Regions from separate parts of the Saccharopolyspora sp. 6V genome, predicted to be linked through region 2. Evidence: predicted binding sites of a transcription regulator. Region 2 holds the regulator's gene; the other holds the start of a gene.
The links. The regulator HspR, encoded in region 2, represses chaperone genes until heat shock. The targets are predictions, from matches to a motif close to ANNTTGAGTNNNNNNNACTCAANNT.
Positions count from the first base shown of each region.

Region 1: the regulator HspR is predicted to act here: its motif matches at 1,986-2,010, upstream of clpB (ATP-dependent chaperone ClpB).

Region 1 covers NZ_JAIUKB010000179.1:13,603-17,013, forward strand. The annotation lists gene clpB (ATP-dependent chaperone ClpB) at 1-1,873, opposite strand, end outside; gene LCD35_RS27920 (sodium:alanine symporter family protein) at 2,175-3,411, shown strand, end outside.
Region 2 covers NZ_JAIUKB010000116.1:6,120-9,530, forward strand. The annotation lists gene LCD35_RS21795 (globin domain-containing protein) at 1-948, shown strand, start outside; gene LCD35_RS21800 (heat shock protein transcriptional repressor HspR) at 1,031-1,492, opposite strand; gene dnaJ (molecular chaperone DnaJ) at 1,495-2,703, opposite strand; gene grpE (nucleotide exchange factor GrpE) at 2,873-3,411, opposite strand, start outside.

The sequences.
Region 1 (3,411 bases), on a different contig from region 2:
ACAGGAACCCGGCGAGCGCCTTCGCCAGCTCGGTCTTGCCCACGCCGGTCGGCCCGAGGAACAGGAACGATCCGGTGGGCCGGTCGGGGTCGGCGACGCCCGCGCGGGCGCGGCGCACCGCGTCGGACACGGCGCGCACCGCTTCGGCCTGGCCGACGACCCGGGTCTCCAGCTCGTCCTCCATCCGCAGCAGCTTCGCGGTCTCGCCTTCGAGCAGCCGTCCGGCGGGGATGCCGGTCCAGGAGCTGACCACGTCGGCGACGTCGTCGGGCGTGACCTCCTCCTGCAGCATGGCCTTCTGCTCGGTCTGCGCCTCGGTGGCGGTGGCGAGCTCCTTCTCCAGGGCGGGGATGCGGCCGTAGCGCAGTTCGGCGGCCTTGCCGAGGTCGCCGTCGCGTTCGGCGCGGTCGGATTCGCCGCGGAGCTGTTCGAGCTGCGTCTTGAGGTCGCGGACCTTGTCGATGGACTCCTTCTCGCCCTGCCAGCGCGCGGTGAGCTCGGAGAGCCGTTCGCGGCGGTCGGCGAGTTCGCCGCGCAGGGTGGCGAGCCGTTCGACGGAGGCGACGTCGGTCTCCTTGGCCAGCGCCATCTCCTCGATCTCCAGGCGGCGCACGGCGCGTTCCACCTCGTCGATCTCGACCGGCCGCGAGTCGATCTCCATGCGCAGCCGGGACGCGGCCTCGTCCACGAGGTCGATGGCCTTGTCCGGCAGGAACCGCGCGGTGATGTACCGGTCGGAGAGCGTGGCGGCGGCGACGAGCGCGCCGTCGGTGATCCGCACGCCGTGGTGCACCTCGTAGCGCTCCTTGAGCCCGCGCAGGATCGCGACGGTGTCCTGCGGGCTCGGTTCGCCGACCATGACCTGCTGGAAGCGGCGTTCCAGCGCGGCGTCGGTCTCGATGTGCTCGCGGTACTCGTCGAGGGTGGTGGCGCCGACCATGCGGAGCTCGCCGCGGGCCAGCATCGGCTTGATCATGTTGCCCGCGTCCATCGCCCCTTCGCCGGTGGCACCGGCGCCGACGATGGTGTGCAGCTCGTCGATGAACGTGACGACCTCGCCCGCGGAGTCGGTGATCTCCTTGAGCACGGCCTTGAGCCGCTCCTCGAACTCGCCGCGGTACTTGGCGCCGGCGATCATCGAGCCGAGGTCGAGGGCGACGACGCGCTTGCCGCGCAGCGATTCGGGTACGTCACCGGCGACGATGCGCTGGGCGAGGCCTTCGACGATGGCGGTCTTGCCGACGCCGGGTTCGCCGATGAGCACCGGGTTGTTCTTGGTGCGCCGGGACAGCACCTGCACCACGCGCCGGATCTCCGAGTCGCGGCCGATGACCGGGTCGAGCTCACCGCCGCGGGCGCGCGCGGTGAGGTCCTGGCCGTACTTCTCCAGGGCCTGGAAGGTGCCCTCCGGGTCGGGGCTGGAGACCCGGGCCGAGCCGCGCACCTTCGCGAAGGCGTCGCGGAGCGCCTCGGGGGTGGCGCCGTGCCTGCGGAGCAGGTCGGCGACCTGGCCGCCTTCGGCCGCGAGACCGACCAGCAGGTGCTCGGTGGAGACGTAGTCGTCGCCCATCTCGGTGGCCAGGTGCTGGGCGTGGGTCACGGCCTTGAGCGCGTCGCGGGACAGCTGCGGCGCGGACACGGTGGAGCCGGAGGCCGCGGGCTGCGCGTTGATCAGCGCTTCGACCTCGCGGCGCACGTCCGCGACGTCGGCCTCGACCGCGGTCAGCAGCGGCGCCGCGATGCCGTCGCCCTGCGCGAGCAGCGCGCCGAGCAGCCGGGCGGGGCCCACGTCGGGGTTGCCCGCCACCGTGGCGGCCTGGGCCGCCGAGGAGATCGCCTGTTGGGTCTTGGTCGTCGGGTTGAAAGCGTCCATTCCTCCACCTCGCCGGGGCGTCGCGCGCGAGCCTCCATGCTCGCGCAGAGCGCCCGCCGTGCAACACCGGCGGAGGCCCCGGCGCGGCGGGCGAAACGGAACCTCCGCATGAAAGTTGAGTCCGTTGCGCTCAACCATACACCCGTCGCGGCCGACTGGGCATCCCTTCGCCCGTCCACCCCGTTCCGCTCGCCCGTTCGACGGGCTGCCGATCACCACGAGTCGCAAAACGGGCGCGAATTCACCCACTGGCCACCGAAAAGCATTGAGTCCCAATTGTCGCCTTGGTCCACTACCCGCCATGCCCGACACATCCGGCCCGCCACCGGCGAGCCCGCTCCCGCACACCGAGGTGCTCGCCGCCGGGGACGGCGCGCTCTCCGCGGTCGAGAACACCATCAACACCGTCTTCGAGCCGATCTCCGACTGGTTCTCGAACCTCGTGTTCGGCGAACTCACGCTGTTCGGCGTCACGTTCCCCTGGATCGTGGCCTGGCTGGTGATCGCCGCCGCCACGTTCACCGTCGCGTTCGGCTTCATCCAGTTCCGCTCGCTGGGCCTGTCGCTGGCGCTGGTCCGCGGGAAGTACTCCCGCCCGGACGACCCCGGCGAGATCACCCACTTCCAAGCGCTCTCCTCCGCGGTCTCCGCGACGGTCGGCCTCGGCAACATCGCCGGTGTCGGGGTCGCCGTCACCGTCGGCGGCCCCGGCGCGACCTTCTGGATGATCGTGTGCGGCCTGCTGGGCATGTGCACCAAGTTCGTCGAATGCACCCTCGGCGTGCAGTACCGCGACATCCACGAGGACGGCACCGTCTCCGGCGGCCCCATGCAGTACCTGCGCAAGGGCATCGCCGAACGGTTCCCCGGCGGCTTCGGCGCCCGGCTCGGCAAGGTGCTGGCCGTGCTCGCCGCGATCATGATCCTGTTCTTCGGCATCGCCGGGGGCAACATGTTCCAGGCGAACCAGACCTTCGCCCAGCTGCGCAACGTCACCGGCGGCGAGCAGGGCTGGCTGGGCGGGGACGGCGCCGCGCTCGCCTTCGGGCTGGTGCTGGCCGCGCTGGTCGGCGCCGTCATCATCGGCGGCATCAAGTCCATCGGCGCCGCCACCAGCAAGCTGGTGCCGACGATGGCGATCATCTACGTGGTGGCCTGCCTGATCGTGATCGGCGTGAACATCACCTCGGTGCCCGCCGCCCTCGGCGAGATCGTGCGCGGCGCGTTCACCCCGGCCGCCGGGTTCGGCGGGGCGATCGGCGTGCTGATCATCGGGTTCCAGCGGGCCGCGTTCTCCAACGAGGCGGGGCTCGGCTCGGCGCCGATCGCGCACTCCGCGGTCAAGACCCGGCACCCGGTGAGCGAGGGCTTCGTCGCGCTGCTCGAACCCTTCGTGGACACCGTGATCATCTGCACCATGACGGCGCTGACCATCGTCATCGCCCGCACCGAGTTCTGGCTCGACGCGCAGCGGCAGGTGCTCGGCGGCGGGGAGACCCCGGACGGGGTCACCGTCACCTCCGAGGCGTTCGCGACCG
Region 2 (3,411 bases):
GCGCTCGTGCACATCATCCAGATGATCGACCGGCCCGACGACCTGCTGCCGTTCCTGCACCAGCTCGGCCGGGACCACCGGAAGTTCGGCGTCGTCTCCCAGCACTACGAAGCCGTCGGCACCGCCCTGCTCGCCGCCATCAAGAAGCACTCCGGGCCCGCCTGGACCCAGGAGGTCGAACGCGCCTGGGCCGAGGCGTACACCGTGATGGCCACCGCCATGATCAGCGCGGCGAACGAGGACGACGGGCCCGCCTGGTACGACGGCGAAGTCATCGGCCACACCCGCCTCAACCGCGAACTCGCGGTGATCCGGGTCGAGACCGATCACCCGGTGCCCTACCACCCCGGCCAGTACGTCAGCGTCGAAGTCCCGCAGCGGCCGCGGCTGTGGCGGTACCTGAGCCCGGCCAACATGCCCGGCGAGGACGGCGTCCTCGAATTCCACGTCCGCGCCGTCGACGGCGGCTGGGTCAGCCGCGCGCTCGTCGGCCACGCCCAGCGCGGCGACCGGTGGCGGATCGGCTCACCGATGGGCCAGCTGCACGTGGACCGGGAGAACCCGCGGGACGTGCTGATGATCGCGGGTGGCACCGGGCTCGCCCCGATGCGCGCCATCGTGGAGGACCTCGCCCAGTACGGCGAGAACCCGCAGGTCCGGCTGTACTACGGGGGCCGCACCCGCGAAGACCTCTACGACCTGGCGAACCTGCAGCGGGTGGCGATGACCAACCCGTGGTTCACCGTCGTCCCGGTCCTGGAGCAGGACCCGAGCGCGACCGGCGCCGAGCAGGGATCGCTGGCCGACGCCGTCGCCCGCCACGACTGGTCGCAGCGGGAAGTGCTGATCAGCGGCTCCCCGGCGATGGTCCGCGCCACGGTGTCGAAGCTGCTGGTCACGGGAGTCCCGCTGGACCAGATCCACTACGACCCGTTCTCCTTGGACTGATCTCCGCGCGCCCGCGGCGGGTCGCGCAGAGGTCGCCGGGGTTCCGCCGTCCGAGCTCGTCGCGGCGGGGCCGGGCGGACGATCAGCGGCGGGAGTCCGGTTTCCAGACGACCAGGGCGGTCTCCTGGTGCACGGGCACGAGGTCCCGGCGGTAGGAGGCGTGCACCCGCGCCGCGGTCTGCTCGGCCGCGGCGTGCGCGGCGGTGAGCTCCTCCAGCAGGCCCTGCACCTTGTCGCGCAGGGCGTCCACCTCGTTCTCCAGCTCGATGATCCGCTTCACGCCGGCGAGGTTGACGCCTTCCTCCTGGGAGAGCCGCTGCACCTCGCGCAGCAGCGCGATGTCCCGCGCCGAGTAGCGCCGCCCGCCGGCCGGGGTGCGCCCCGGCGAGACCAGCCCGAGCCGGTCGTAGCTGCGCAGCGTCTGGGCGTGCAGCCCGGAGAGCTCCGCGGCCACCGAGATCACGAACATCGGCGTGTCCTCGTTGGCCCCCGGCGGGAATCCGATCGTGACGTTCAGCCGCGAGCTTCGTGGACCGTCACCCATGACTACCTCCCGAGCAGCTCGTCCCACTCCGCACGCGGATCGTGGTCCGCCGTGGCCTCCGCGTAGGACCGCAGCGCCTCCGCCGCCGCGTCGTCCAACTTGGACGGCACCGCGACCTGCAGCGTGACCAGCAGGTCACCGCTGCCACCCGCCTTCCGGCCGACGCCCTTGCCGCGCACCCGCAGCGTCCGGCCGCTCGCGGTGCCCGGCTGCACCTTCAGCGAGACCTTCCCGTCGAGCGTCGGCACGGTCAACGTAGTGCCCAGCGCCAGCTCGGGGAAGGTCACCGGACAGGTGACGGTGAGATCATCACCGGATCGTCCGAACACCCGGTGCGGGTTGACGTGGACGACCACGAACAGGTCACCCGCCGCCGCGCCGTTGCGCCCGGGTTCGCCCTGACCGGCCAGCCGGATCCGCTGTCCGTCGTTGACCCCGGACGGGATCCGCACGGTCAACGTGCGGGTGCGGGTCGCGACTCCTTCGCCCCGGCAGTCCGGGCACGGGTCGTCGATGATCTGCCCGCGGCCGCGGCAGTCCGGGCAGGGCTCGCTGAACGCGAACGCGCCCTGGTTCCGGGTCACCAGGCCCGCACCGGAGCAGGTGCTGCAGGTGCGCGCCCGGGTTCCCGGCTTCGAGCCGGACCCGTGGCAGGTCAGGCAGGTGGCCGGGCTGGACAGCCGCAGCGGCACGGTCGCGCCGCGGACCGCCTCGGCGAAGTCGATGCGGACCTCGGTCTCCACGTCGGAGCCGCGCTGCGGCCTGCTCGCGCCGGCGGTACCGCCGCGGCGACCGGCGCCACCGCCGCCGAACAACCCGCCGAACAGGGCGCCGAGCCCGCCGGCGCCACCGCCGCCGGGGCGCGGCCCGGCGCCACCGCCGAACAGGTCGCCCAGGTCGAACCCGCCCGCGCCACCGGTGCCCGCGCCGCCGCCGAAACCGCCGAAACCGCCCTGGCCACCGCCGAAACCGCTGCCGAACAGCCGGCGCGCCTCGTCGTACTGCTTGCGCTTCTCCGGGTCGGAGAGCACGCCGTAGGCCTCGGAGACCGCTTTGAACTTGGATTCGGCGGCGCTGTTGCCGGGGTTGGCGTCGGGGTGGTTCTCCCGCGCCAGCTTCCGGTACGCCTTCTTGATCTCGTCAGCGCTCGCGTCGGACGAGACGCCCAGCTCGCCGTAGAAGTCCTTGTCGAGCCATTCCCTGGCACTCACCGGGCGCCCCTCCTTCCGCTTCGCTGTCGCACTGCACCGGCCTCGGCCGGCATGGTCGTCGCCGTCGGCGCGAACCCGACCCCGCCCGGCCGCGATGGCCAGGCGAGGCCACGCGGGACGCGGCCTCCCGTATCGGTCGTGCCGCGTTCCGCCGAGCGGGGTCGTGATCTCACTGTGCCGTGTCCTCGCCGGTCTCGGCACCGCTCTCCGGTGGTGCCGCCGCTTCCGGCTCGTGATCGGTGACGGCGACCATGGCGGGCCGCAGCACCCGGTCGCCGAACCGGTAGCCACGCCGCATGACGGTCGTGACGGTCGGTCCGGACACCTCCGAGGAGGTCGTGTGCTGCACGGCCTCGTGCACCGACGGGTCGAACTCGTCGCCCTCGGCGCCGAAGGCCACCAGGCCCGCGTTGTTCAGCGAACCGACGAGCTTGTCGGCCACCGCCTTGAACGCGCCGGTGAGGTCACCGTGCGAATCGGCCCGCTCCAGGTCGTCGAGCACGGTGAGCAGGTCACCGACCACCGACGCCTTGGCCGCGTTGACGACCGATTCGCGGTCGCGCTCGGTGCGCCTGCGGTAGTTGGCGTACTCGGCGGTGACCCGCTTGAGGTCCTCGGTGAGCTCGTCGACCTGCTTGCGCAGCTCGGCGTCCGCACCGTCCTCGGCCTCGGGCGCCTCCTCGGCGGCGGCGCCTTCACCGACCTTGG